DNA from 3 places in the Nocardia sp. NPDC050712 genome. Region 3 is predicted to be linked to each of the others. Evidence: riboswitches for the same ligand, from Rfam matches in the RefSeq annotation. Region 3 holds a riboswitch; each other region holds the start of a gene.
The links. A riboswitch is a leader RNA that binds a small molecule or an ion and turns the genes downstream of it on or off. The one in region 3 is predicted to bind cobalamin.
Positions count from the first base shown of each region.

Region 1: another riboswitch for cobalamin. It lies ahead of AB0H76_RS19530 (ABC transporter substrate-binding protein); the one in region 3 lies ahead of AB0H76_RS03340 (ABC transporter substrate-binding protein).
Region 2: another riboswitch for cobalamin. It lies ahead of AB0H76_RS26645 (CbtB-domain containing protein); the one in region 3 lies ahead of AB0H76_RS03340 (ABC transporter substrate-binding protein).

Region 1 is NZ_JBFAHT010000002.1:1,836,052-1,840,255, reverse strand. It holds gene AB0H76_RS19540 (non-ribosomal peptide synthase/polyketide synthase) at 1-1,228, shown strand, start outside; gene AB0H76_RS19535 (VOC family protein) at 1,287-1,658, shown strand; cobalamin riboswitch at 1,641-1,833, shown strand; gene AB0H76_RS19530 (ABC transporter substrate-binding protein) at 1,848-3,503, shown strand; gene AB0H76_RS19525 (ABC transporter permease) at 3,517-4,204, shown strand, end outside.
Region 2 is NZ_JBFAHT010000003.1:1,343,301-1,347,504, reverse strand. It holds gene AB0H76_RS26660 (A/G-specific adenine glycosylase) at 1-583, shown strand, start outside; gene AB0H76_RS26655 (alpha/beta hydrolase) at 585-1,325, opposite strand; gene AB0H76_RS26650 (antibiotic biosynthesis monooxygenase) at 1,356-1,673, shown strand; cobalamin riboswitch at 1,734-1,896, shown strand; gene AB0H76_RS26645 (CbtB-domain containing protein) at 1,928-2,122, shown strand; gene AB0H76_RS26640 (CbtA family protein) at 2,113-2,889, shown strand; gene AB0H76_RS26635 (hypothetical protein) at 2,925-3,422, shown strand; gene AB0H76_RS26630 (OsmC family peroxiredoxin) at 3,476-3,916, opposite strand; gene AB0H76_RS26625 (SRPBCC domain-containing protein) at 4,008-4,204, opposite strand, start outside.
Region 3 is NZ_JBFAHT010000001.1:709,585-713,788, forward strand. It holds gene AB0H76_RS03320 (TetR/AcrR family transcriptional regulator) at 1-60, shown strand, start outside; gene AB0H76_RS03325 (DUF4822 domain-containing protein) at 68-646, opposite strand; gene AB0H76_RS03330 (NADP-dependent oxidoreductase) at 677-1,687, opposite strand; gene AB0H76_RS03335 (DUF427 domain-containing protein) at 1,756-2,043, opposite strand; cobalamin riboswitch at 2,052-2,250, shown strand; gene AB0H76_RS03340 (ABC transporter substrate-binding protein) at 2,267-3,862, shown strand; gene AB0H76_RS03345 (ABC transporter permease) at 3,867-4,204, shown strand, end outside.

The DNA of each region.
Region 1 (4,204 bases), on a different contig from region 3:
CGGCCGGGTGGCGGACCGCCCGATGACCGATGTGTACCGCACGCCCGCCTCGGTGGGCGTACTGGGCGGCTGCGCGAACAATCCGCAGGCGGGTCTGCTGGCCGCCGATGTGCGGCGCTGGGCGGCCGAGCGGTTGCCGGAGTTCATGGTGCCCGCGACGGTCATGGTGCTGGAATCGGTGCCGCTGACCGCCGGCGGCAAGCTCGATCGCAAGGCCCTGCCGGATCCGGAGTTGCTGTCCGCCAAGGAATATCGAGCCCCGCGCACCGGCCGGGAACAGGCCCTGGCGGAGTTGTTCAGCGAGATCCTGGGTGTGCGCCGGGTCGGCATCGACGACGATTTCTTCGCGCTGGGCGGGCACTCGCTGCTGGCGACCCGACTCACCAGCCGGATCCGGGCCGTCCTCGGCGCCGAGGTGCCGGTCCGGGTGATCTTCGACGCGCCCACCGTCGCCGAACTCGCGCCACGGCTCGACGACGAGGTTGCCGCGGGCATGGATTTCGATCCCGTGCTGGTGCTGAAGCGTTCGGGCACACAGCAACCGCTGTGGTGCCTGCACCCGGGCGGTGGGCTCGGCTGGTTCTACCAGCGGCTCGGCCAGGACCTGCCCGATCGGCCGGTCATCGCCGTCCAGTCCCGTGGCCTGAACGGCGGCCGGCTGGCCGACTCCTTCCCGGAGATGATCCAGGACTACGTCGCCCAGATCCTCGAACGCCAGCCCGAGGGGCCGTACTACCTGCTGGGCTGGTCCTACGGCGGGATCGTCGCGCACGCGCTCGCGAGCGAACTCGCCGGGCGGGGCCTGCCGATCGGGCTGCTGGGCATCATGGACAGCAAGCCGCCGGTCACCTCGGGCCCGCAACCCGATCTCTCCGAGGACGACGCGATGGCCGGTATCCAGGACTGGGTGGCCGACCGGTTCGGCGACCAGCTCGAATCCCCCGATGTGCAGGGTCTGGCCGAGCGCGCGACACGCGTGCTCGTCAACAACAGCAAGCTGCTCGACGGTTTCCGCACACCCTATTTCGACGGTGACGCAACCCTCTTCGCCGCCGCGATCGATGTGGAAGGCAATCGGCCCGCCGATGCGAAAGGCGAGCTCGAAGCGGCCTGGCGTCCCTACATCGGCGGGCGCATGGACATCTTCGACGTCGATTGCGCGCACGGCGACTTCGATCGCCCGGAGATGATGGGTCTGGTGGGCCGGATCCTGCGCGGGGTCCTGTGACGCGCTCGAGGTGACAAACGTCCAAGCCACCGGCGGCGGAAGCGGCGAGGATCAGAGCATGCACATCGAGAGGGTTACACCGAAGCTGGTTGTCGAGGGCGCGAAGGCGGCACTCGAGTACTACCGGGAGGTGTTCGGAGCCGAAGTGGGAGAACTGCACGAGGCCGACGGGCGCGTGACGTTCGCGGAGCTGGAATTGCCCGGGGGCGTGCTGTTCCAGGTCAAGGACGCCGACTCGGTCGATAGCGTTGCGACAGTGTTGCTGAGTGTGGTGGTCGACGAGCCGGACCGGCTCGCCGAGCGGATGGCCGCGGGCGGCGGGGAGATCGTGTTCGAGGTCGCCGATCAGCCGTATGGGATCCGGCAGGGCCGGGTGCGAGATCCGTTCGGGCACGAGTGGATCCTCGGTACGCCACTGCACCGCGGCTGACCTACATACTGCTAGGTTTTGTTCAGCAGGGAACACCGGTGCGAATCCGGGGCTGTCCCGCAACTGTGACCGAGGAGCAGACCTTCATCTACGGCCACGACCTTCCTGGGTTGGAAGGCCGAAGGCGAGCGTTGATCCGGGAGCCAGGATACCTGCGCCCTTTCAGGATCGAGCTTCACGAGGATGACAATGCGAGTGCCAACTCGCCGCCGGCTCCGCGCCGCGCGGCTACCCGATGGTGCGCCCGGCACGGGCCGCCATCACCGTTCCCCGGTCGCCGTGGTCGTGGCGGGACTGCTCGCCGTCGCCATGGTCTTCACCGGTTGTGCGTCGAACGAGAACGAGGGCGGCGCAGCGTCTTCGGCGCGGGCGCTGCGCGCGTCCGGTGACGGCGCCCTGACGATCTACAACTCCTACAAGATCGCCGGGCTGGACCCGATCGGCACCGGCACCAACTGGCTGTTCGACTGGGGTGTCGCGGAAAATCTGCTGCAGATCACCGAGACCGGCGAGGTCGCGCCGTGGCTGGCGGAGTCGGTGACCCGCGACGGGGACACCCGCTGGGTGGCCACCCTGCGCAAGGGCGTCACCTTCCAGAACGGCAAGCCGGTCGACGCCGTCGCCGTGGCCGCCGCGCTGACCAGGCAGATCGCCAAATCCGCTGCGGCCCGGGTCTATCTCGACGCGGCGACCACGGTGACGGTGGCCGGTGAGCAGGTCGTCATCACGACGCCGGCGCCGAACGCGATGGTGCCCGCCGCGCTGGCCGCGCGCGACAACTCCTTGCAGATCTACGACGTCGCCGCGATGGACGCCGCGGGCGGCGATTCGGCGAAGATCGTCGGCGCCGGCGCATACTCGGGCCCCTACGCGATCACCGCGTGGACACCGGACAATCTCGTGCTCGCCCCGTACGAAAAGCACTGGGAGGGCCCACCGCCGCTGCGGCGGATCACCGTCCGCGTGGTGCCCGACGAGCAGGCCCGGCTGGCGGGCGTGCGCAGCGGCGAAGCCGATATGGCGTTCTACCCGTCCACCGCGGCCAAGCTGGAGTTGCAGGGCGACAAGGACATGCACGTGCTGTCCTCCGAGTTGGCGCTGCAATCGCTGCTGGTCGAGATGAATCTGAAGGCCGGGATCTTCACCGACACCGCCGTGCGCAAGGCGTTCACCGCGGCGATCGACTACCAGGGCATCGCCGCCGACGTCGGCAACGGTCAGTTCGCCCCGGCCACCGGCCTGTACCCGCCCACCATGTCCTTCGCCGCCGACAGCCAGGTCTACGACCTGAACGAGGCGAAACGGCTGCTCGACGCGGCGGGCTGGGTGCCCGGCAGCGACGGCATCCGCGGCAAGGACGGCCGGAAACTGGTGGTGCGATTCGTGACTCAGGCTCAGGGGCCGGAGACCAACGATGTCGCGATCGCGATGAAAGACCAGGTGGCGCGCGCCGGTTTCGAGCTGCGCATCGACAATGCCGAGGATTCCGCCGCGGTCAAGAAGGACCCGACCGGGTGGGAATCCTCGGTGGCGCTGAGCGGTTCGCTCTCCGGCACCGCCGACCCGATCCAGCCGTATCTGGTGCGCTGGACCACCGGCGGCTCGTCCAACGCCCAGGGTGTGGCGAATCCGGAGATCGACGCGATCGGCGCGCAGCTGCGCGGCGAGTTCGACACCACCCGCCGCGACGCCCTGCTCGAGCGGGCGCAGCAGATCCTGGTGCGGGAGCAGGCCTATGTGGTGGCGGGCACGTTCAAGTACTTCACCGTGGTGACGGGTCCGGAGTGGGCCGACTACCGGGTGTCGAGCGTGCGCCGGCATCTGACCAGCCGGACCGGTGCCTGACGCGGCTCCGGCGATGCGAGTTCTCGTTCCGGTCCGGCGCCGGGTGGTCGAGGCGCTGCTGACGCTGCTGGGCGCGAGCGTGCTGATCTGGGCGCTGATGCCGTTGGCTCCGGGCAACCCGGCGCGAATGATCCTGGTCGCGCAGGGTGTCCCGGAGCCGCCGCCCGAGCAGATCAGCGCGCTCGAACGAACCCTGCATCTGGATCGGCCGGTGCTCGCGCAGTACGCGCACTGGCTGTGGGGTGTGGTGCGCGGCGATTTCGGGCTGTCGTTCGTCTCGGGGCGGCCGGTGGCGGGGGAGTTCGCCGAGCGGCTACCGGCGACGCTGACCCTCGCGTCCGCGTCGCTGGCGCTCGCGCTGGCGTTGTCGGTCGCCCTCGGCGTGCTCGCGGCCCGGTATCCGCGGCGGTGGCCCGATCAAGGCACCCGGTGGCTGGCGCTGGTGTTCGCCTCGGTGCCGGGATTCGTGGTGGCGCTGTTGCTGATTCAGGTGTTCGTGGTCGGGCTGGGTTTCGGCAAGGCCGCGCTGGACGGCACCTGGCGGCAGGTGTGGTTGCCCGCGATCTGCCTGGCGGTGGATCTGTCCGACACCTGGTCGCGACTGTTGCGGGCGAATCTGCTCGGGTTTCTGGAGTCTCCGACCGCGGAGGTGCTGCGGGCCCGGGGTGCGTCACGCTGGCGGGTGCTGTGGCGGCACGGGC
Region 2 (4,204 bases), on a different contig from region 3:
CGAGGTGCCCGCCGAGGTGGACGTGCTGCTCGGGTTGCCCGGTATCGGCGCGTATACCGCCCGGGCGGTGGCCTGCTTCGCCTACGGCCAGCGAGTGCCGGTGGTGGACACCAATGTTCGCCGGGTGGTCGCCCGGGCGGTGCACGGGCGGGCCGAGGCCGGGAATCCGGCCACCCGCGACCTGCCCGAGACCGAGGCGCTGCTGCCGGTGGAGGTCGCCGCGGCCGCGAAATTCTCGGCCGCGCTGATGGAGCTCGGTGCGACAGTGTGCACAGCGCGCAATCCGCAGTGCGCGGTGTGCCCGCTGCCGCGCTGCGCCTGGATCGAGGCCGGGCGGCCCGCTTCCGAAACAGTGCGCCGAGTGCAGAAATACGAGGGCACCGACCGCCAGGCCCGGGGCCGGCTGCTGGACGTGCTGCGCGCCGCGACCGGGCCGGTGGAGCGGGTGCGCCTGGATCTCGCGTGGACGCGGGATCCCGGGCAGCGCGCGCGGGCGCTGGATTCGCTGCTCGTCGACGGGCTGATCGAGCAGACCGAGGACGGATTGTTCGCGCTGGCCGGCGAGGGCAGCCCGGTCGCCTGAGTCAGCTCAGGCGCCGCAGGAACGCCTCTACCTCGGCGCGGTAGAGCTCGGGTTGGTCGTCGTGCACGAGATGCCCGGCATCGGGGATCAGCGCGTAGGTGGCGTTCGGGTTGCCGGCCGCCATTTCGCGCATCTGCCCCGGCGGGGTGATGGTGAATTCGCCCTCGATGAGCAGCGTCGGTGCGCGCACCGCCTGCCATTCGGTCCAGAAGTCGCGGGTGCCCCACTCCTCGGAGATGTCGCGGAAGGTGGCGACCGAGCCGTGCAGGCGGTAGCCGTCGGGACCGTGCTCGAAGGAGTTCAGGAAGTAGCGCCCGGCGACCGGGCCGAAGTAGTCCAGGACCGCGTCGGCGTCCGGGAACGGCTGCGGCCAGGCCTCGATCATGGCGGCCCAGCCCGCGGCGGTGCGGCCCTTGAAGTCCGGCGCGATGTCCTCGACCACCAGCCCGCGGACCCGCTCGGGATGCTGGGCGGCGAACACCCAGCCGTGCAGCGCGCCCATCGAGTGCCCGATCACCACCATCGGCTCGGCGACGCTCGCGGTGGCGGCGGTGAGGTCGGTGACGAAGGCCTCGGTCGTCAGCTCGGCCGGTGCCGGCCGGCCGTGACCGGCCGCGTCGAAGGTGTAGACGTGCCCGTATCCGCGCAGCCAGTCCAGGTGATCGCCCCAGGTGCGCGCACTGCCCATCAAGCCATGTAGCAGCAGGATCGGCGTGCCTGCCCCGCCCTCGTCGTACAACACCGCCCAGATTCTGCCGCATAGACTCGGGTCATGGCTGTAGTGAAGATCAACGCGATCGAGGTTCCGGAGGGCGCGGGCCCCGAGTTGGAGAAGCGGTTCGCCCAGCGTGCGCACGCGGTGGAGGGCTCGCCCGGTTTCCTGGGCTTCCAGCTGCTGCGCCCGACCGCCGGGGACAACCGGTATTTCGTGGTCACCCAGTGGGATTCGGAGGAGTCGTTCGCCGCGTGGCGCGACGGCCCGGCCCGCACCGCGCATGCCGGCAGCGGCGACAAGAAGCCGGTGTCGACCGGCGCCTCGCTGCTGGAGTTCGAGGTCGTGCTCGAGGTCTCCCCCGCCGCCGCCTCCTGAGCTGCCACGAAATGCCCGGCGAGCTGCGGCGCGCCGGGCATTCCCATATCTCGGATACGCGTGTTGACGGCAGCTGCCTGCTCCTGTCACAGTTCGAAGGACAGACGCGAGGGTGATGCGGTAATCCGGTGTGAAGCCGGAGCGGTCGCGCCACTGTGATCCATGCACCGGGTGCTCCCAGGTGCCGGGAAGCCAGACACCGGCACCCATCGCACGGACCACTCGACGGGGACGCGTATCCCTAGGAGGAATTCATGGCCATCGCGCATACCCCCACCCGGGCAACCGATTCGCTGGCAACCGTGCTGGTCACGGTAGGTGTCGTTCTTCTCGCACTGCTCACGCTGTACCTGGTCGGTTTCGATCAGGGCGCCATCTCGCGCAGCGGGATGTTCATGCATGAGCTGATGCACGACGGACGCCACCTGCTGGGGCTCCCGTGCCATTGATCGGAAGTCTCAAGACCCTGCTGATCCGTGGTCTGCTGGCCGGCTTGATCGCCGGCCTGCTGGCCGCGTCGGTGGGCTACTTCGTCGGCGAACCCAAGATCGACGCCGCCATCGCCATCGAGGAAGCCGCCGCGGCGGCCGAGTCGCCGGGCGCCGAGGCCGGTCATTCGCACGGCGACGAGGAAGAACCCCTGGTCAGCCGGGACGGGCAGAAGGGCGGCCAATTCCTGGCGCTCGGCCTGGCCGGGCTCGCGCTCGGCGCCATCTTCGCTTCGGTCGCCCATGTCGCACGGCGGCACAGCACGCTGACCGGACCGCGGCTGGCCTTGGCCCTCGCGGCCGGTGGCTGGCTCGCGATCGTCGCGGTGCCCTTCTTCAAATATCCGGCGAACCCGCCCGCGGTGGGCGACCCGGAGACGATCAACGACCGCACGCTGCTCTGGGTCGCCGCGGTGCTGCTCGGCCTGGCCGCTGTCGGCGCCGGGACCTACGTCTACAAACTGCTCGCGGCGCAGCTCGGCACCGTCCGGCTGATCGCCGGGGTGGCGGTCTTCGTGCTGCTGCTCACGCTCGGGTACGTCTTCCTGCCGGGTGTGGACGAGGTGAAGGCGGACTTCCCGCCGAGTCTGCTGTGGCAGTTCCGGGTGGCCTCGCTGGCCCAGACCGCGACCCTGTGGGCCGCGCTCGGGCTCGGCTTCGCGGCGCTGACCGAATTCGCCGCTCGCAATAGCACCGAGGTACGAGAACCGGTCGCTACCGCGGGGTGATCCGGAACCAGAACGTCGAGGGCAGTGTCGGTCTCATGACCGGCACTGCCTTTTCCGTATGGCCCCACAGTCTTTCGCTCGCACCGATCCGGGAGCCCGCACGGGCGCCGCGCTCGGTCACGCTGGCCTTCGGCGCACTGGTCGCCGCCCTGCTCGCCGGCGTGGCCGAGGCGCTCGCGCAGGCGGCGTTGATCGTGGAACGGTCCGGCGCCGATCTCGGCGGCCTGGCGACCGGTCTGGCCATGCGCGCGGTGATCTACCTCGTCGTGCTGGCCGTGGCCATCCGGATGACGCACGGCGACCGCTGGGCTCGCCTGGTCCTGACCTTCGGTCTCGGCCTGCTGGGTCTGGCCTCGCTCCTCGTGGAGCCGATCCGAGCCGTGTTGTCCGCCAACGACTTCGGTGACCTCTTCGACAACGTCACGGCCAGCGGCGTCGGCATCGCGATACTCCGGGCCGGCCACGTGCTTGCGGTGCTGATCGCGATCCCGGCGATGTACCACCGCACCGCCCGCCCCTACTTCCGCGCCTGACGCATGGCTCCCCGCGTACCCGTGGTACGCGAAGAACCAAGCGGCAGTGCGAATTACACGAGCGCGGCGTCGAGGGTGACGGTGTCGACGCCGGCCAGGGCCTTGCTCACCGGGCAGCCCGCCTTGGCGGCCGCCGCCGCGGCGGCGAACCCGTCGGCGTCCAGGCCCGATACCCGGCCGCGCACCGTCAGCTTGATCTCGCTGATCCGGAAACCGCCCGCCGAGTCCGGCCCCAGGGTGACATCGGCGCTCACGTCCAAGCTCTCCGGGGTCCCGCCCGCATTCGCGATCTGCGCCGAGAGCGCCATCGCGAAGCAGGACGAATGCGCGGCGGCGATGAGCTCCTCCGGGCTGGTCGTGCCGTCGGCGTTCTCGGCCGAACGCTTCGGGAACGACACGTCGAACTTGCCGGCGCCGGAGCTGGCCAGGTCGACCTGCCCGGAGCCGTCCTGCAGCCCGCCGGTCCAGGCGGTGCGTGCGGTACGTGTTGGCATCACGGTCCTTTCAAGGGGTTTCGATTCGTCGCCACGAACCTACTCGCCGCGATCGGTCCGCGAGGCGGTTACCGGCTTGTGGTCAGCGCGCTCACGGCGCGGTGCGGCGATCGAGTTGTTCGAGCACCCGCGGCCACGCGGCGCGATGCCGGTCGCGCGCCGCTTCGGTCGCAAAACCACTGTGCCGCAGCCGAAGTCGGATACCGCGCGGTTGGTGCACGAACTCGATGGTGACGACGGTTTCGGCGCCCTCGGTGCCGGCGGCGCCGGTCACCCAGCTGAACTCCA
Region 3 (4,204 bases):
GTCCTCGCGGGCGGGCGGCCGCCGCTGGCAGCCGGGCCCGCACTGGCGGACCCGGCCTAGCGTCGCGCTACCGCGGCTCCGGGTGGGTCGTGGGTGTGTGGATGATGTCGTAGTAGACGGCCTTGTCGGCGGCATCGGGATACACGCGGTAGGTGAATTCCTTGTCGTCGAGCGCGACGATGTCGACCGTGCGCCGGGACTGTTCCTGTCCGGCTTCGTTCTTCACGACGATGGTGCGGGTCTTGCCGTCCGGCGAGACGGTCCAGTCACCGCGCATCTTGGGGGAGTCGTCGAGGTTGACCATGGTGAAGGTGCCGTCCGGCTTGAAGTAGGCGTAGCCGACGTAGTTCTTGACGTTGTCGTCGGTCAGCGGGACCTCGGTGCCTGAGGCGTTGGTCGCCGAGGTCGTCTCCCAGGCCGTGGCGGCCAGGGTCGCGGCGGGCGTACCCGGCTGGACCGACGAGGGCATCGGGGCCGAAGACGCGGTGGACATCGCGGCGGACGTGCTCGTCGATGTGGTGACGGTCGACGTGCTCGAACTGTTGTCGTCAGTGTCGTCACTGCTGCATGCACCGAGCAGGCCGAGCGTCGCGGTGGCCGCGGCAAGGGCCACGACCTTCTTCGTCAGCATCTGTTTATCGGTCATCGCACCGATGCTAGTTATCGACTAGCAAACTCAAGGCCGATTGATGAGAAGCACGACCTTCCCCGTCCCGTGACCATGCTCCATCTCCTGATGCGCCAGCGCCGCGTGCTCCAGGCGGAAGGTGCGGGCCGGGCCCGCCAAGCGGAACTTGCCGCTGCGGATATCCTCGGCAACCTTTCCGGCCAGGTCCACCAGCGGCCGCCCGGGCGGACAGTCGGCGGCGGACTCGCCCAGCCAGGTGCCGGAGTAGCCGACTACCGATTCGGCACAGCGGAAGGCGTCGTACACCGCGTCGACGCCGTGCAGGGCGGCGGCGACCACCCCGAGTTGCGCGGCGGCGAAATCGGCGATGGCGATGATCCGGCCGGTGTCGCCGCGCAGGGCGATCGCCGCGGGCAGGCCGCCGTGCTGTGCGGTGTCGAACACCGCGTCGACACCGTGCGGGGCCAGGGCCCAGACCCGATCGGCGAGGCCGTCCCCATAGGTTGTCGGTATCGCGCCGAGCGCGCGGACGAGGTCCTGATTGCGTTCGCAGGCCGTGCCGATCACGGTGACGCCCGCGGCGACCGCGAGCTGCACCGCCATCGAGCCGACCACGCCCGAGGCCCCGTTGACCAGCAGTGTCTCCCCGGCCCGCACCCGCAGCATGGCCAGCACCTTCGCGGCGGTGTTCACCGCGATCGGCAGTGCGACGGCGTCGGCCCAGTCCAGCCCCGCCGGTTTACGCGCCAGCGCACTGCTCAGGGCGTACTCGGCGTAGCCACCGGCCTGCGTCCAGCCGAACACCTCGTCGCCGACCGCGAAGCCGCGGGCGTCGGGGCCGAGCGCGTCGACCGTGCCGGCCACCTCCCAGCCCGGGTACTGCGGAAACCGGTTGTCCCCGAAGGTCAGGATGCCGGAGCGCGTCTTCCAGTCCGAGGCGTTCACCGCGGCCGCGCGCACCGCGACCCGGACCTGGTCGCCGGTGGGCTCGGGCACCGGGATCTCGACGGGCCGCAGTACTTCCGGCCCGCCGAACTCGTCGAACGCAATCGCCCGCATAGTGCCCACCCTAGGGCTATGAGCTGGGCTTTTGCCCGAACAACACAGTCACTGGCCGGGCACCGGGCTCACTCGTCGGTCACGACGACCCCGCGCCAGAACGCCACGTGATCCTTGATCTGCGCGGCGGCTTCCTTGGGCGTGGGGTAGTACCAGGCGGCGTCCTCGTTCGTTTCGCCGTCCACCTCCAGCGTGTAGTAGCCGGCGGTGCCCTTCCACGGACAGACCGTCTGCGTCTCGGAGCTCTTCAGGTACGCGGCGTGCACGGATTCGGCCGGGAAGTAGTGGTTGCCTTCCACGATCTCGGTCTTGTCGCTCTGCGCGATGACGACGCCGTTCCAGGTTGCGGTTGCCATGTCTCCACTATGGCGAGGATCTCGGATGCCCGCCAGCCGGTAGGGTTTCCAACCGGCGTAGGGAACACCGGTGTGAATCCGGGGCTGTCCCGCAACTGTCACCGAGGAGCGATCCACCGTCTACGGCCACGACCTGCCCAGGTTGGAAGGCCGGTGGGGAGCGTTGATCCGGGAGCCAGGATACCTGCGCCCGCGGTACCGGGATCACCCCACGAGGATGGCTATGAACAACTACATGATGGGACGACCCGGTTTCGGGCGTCGAAAGTTCCTGCTCACCAGCGCGGGCGCGCTCGGCGTCGCCGCACTGGGCGGCACGGCGGTGCTCACGGGCTGTGGCACCGAGAGCGGCCCGGCGGGCGCCGAGGGGCCGCCGCGCGACGGCGGCCGGTTGCGGTCGGCGATCGCCGGCCGGTCGGCGAGTGCGGACGTGCTCGATCCGCATCGGGCCGGCAGTTCGGCGGGCGGCGCGGTGTCGAAGAACGTGTGGGACAAGCTGGTTGCCTACAACAACGACCTGACGCTGCGCTATCGCCTGGCGGAATCGTTGCAGCCCAACGCCGATGGCAGCGAGTGGCGGATCACGCTGCGCCCGGGCGTGCGGTTCAGCGACGGCAGCCCGCTGACCGCGCGCGATGTGCTCTGGAGTTTCGAGCGGATGCTCGATCCGGCCAAGCAGTCCTCGGGTGACCTCGCGGTGGTCGACATGACGCGCACCCGGGCCGACGGCGATCTCGGCGTGGTGGTGGCGATGAAAACGCCACTGGCGGACTTCGGTTCGGTGCTGGCGGGCTGGTACTGCTACATCGTCAAGGACGGCACCGGCGTCATCGACGGCTCGGTCCTGCCGGTCGGCACCGGCCCGTTCGTGTTGCAGAGCTGGTCGCCGGGCGACCGAACCCTGTTGCGGCGCAACGATCGATACTGGGACGGTCGGCCGCACCTCGACGAGGTCGAGATCATCCAGATCGCGGAGACCGAGGCGCGGGTGAACGCCTTCCTGTCCGGCGAAGCCGATGTGGTGCATGAGATCTCGTACCTGCAGGCGCGCACGCTGGAGAGCGATCCGGACACCACGGTGGTGGTGCCGCCCGCGGGTTTGATGGGCGCGTTCCAGATGCGGGTGGACACCGCGCCGTTCGACGACCCGCGGGTGCGGCAGGCCATGCGCCTGGCCGTGAATCGCGAGGCCATGGTCGAGGCTGTGTACTACGGCTACGCCGAGATCGGCAACGACGTCTACGGCAACAGCGCGCCGTACTACAACAACACGCTGCCGCAGCGCACCTACGATCCGCAGCGGGCGCGGGAACTGTTGCGCGCGGCCGGGCGGGAGAACCTCACGGTGACCCTGCCGACCGCGGACGGCATGCCGGGCATGCTCGAATCCGCGACCCTGTTCGCCGAGCACGCGAAAGCCGCCGGTATCACCGTCAACCTGGAATCGGTGCCCGCGGACACCTATTTCTCGCAGGTCAGCGGCAAGGCCGCGCTCAGCCATATCGGCTGGTGGAACTACAGTCTCGACTACTTCTACGGCCAGACCATGACGAGCGGCGCGCCCAGCAACGGCACCGGGTGGCGGCGGCCGGGCTGGGACGAGAAATTCGCCCAGGCGCGCGCGGCCATGGATCCGCAGCGCCGGCGCGAGCTGTATTTCCAACTCCAGGACGAACTCTGGAACGAGGGCGGCTACATCCTGCACAGCTTCGCCAAGCGACCGGACGCCGCCAAGAAGCACGTGGGCGGGGTCCGCAACGGTGTGCCCGGCACCGACGACTGGGCCAATTACCAGTCCACCTGGCTGGCCGCCCGGTAACACCGTGCTCGGATATATCGCCCGGCGCGGCGCCGGCGGGATCGGGATCCTCGCCGCCGTCGCGCTGCTGGTGTTCGCGCTCTTCGAAGCTTTGGATTCGGACGCGGCCACGGTATTGCTGTCCCGCACCGGCGGCGGTGATCCGACGCCGGAGCAGCTGGCGACGATGCGCGCCCAGCTCGGCCTGGACCGGCCCGCGCCGATTCGCTTCGCGGACTGGATGTCCGGGTTCCTGCACGGCGATTTCGGCACCTCGCTGATCTCGGGCCGGCCGGTGGCGGACATCCTGCTCGGCCGGGCCGCCAACAGCGTCACGCTGGCGGGCATCACCGCGGTGCTGCT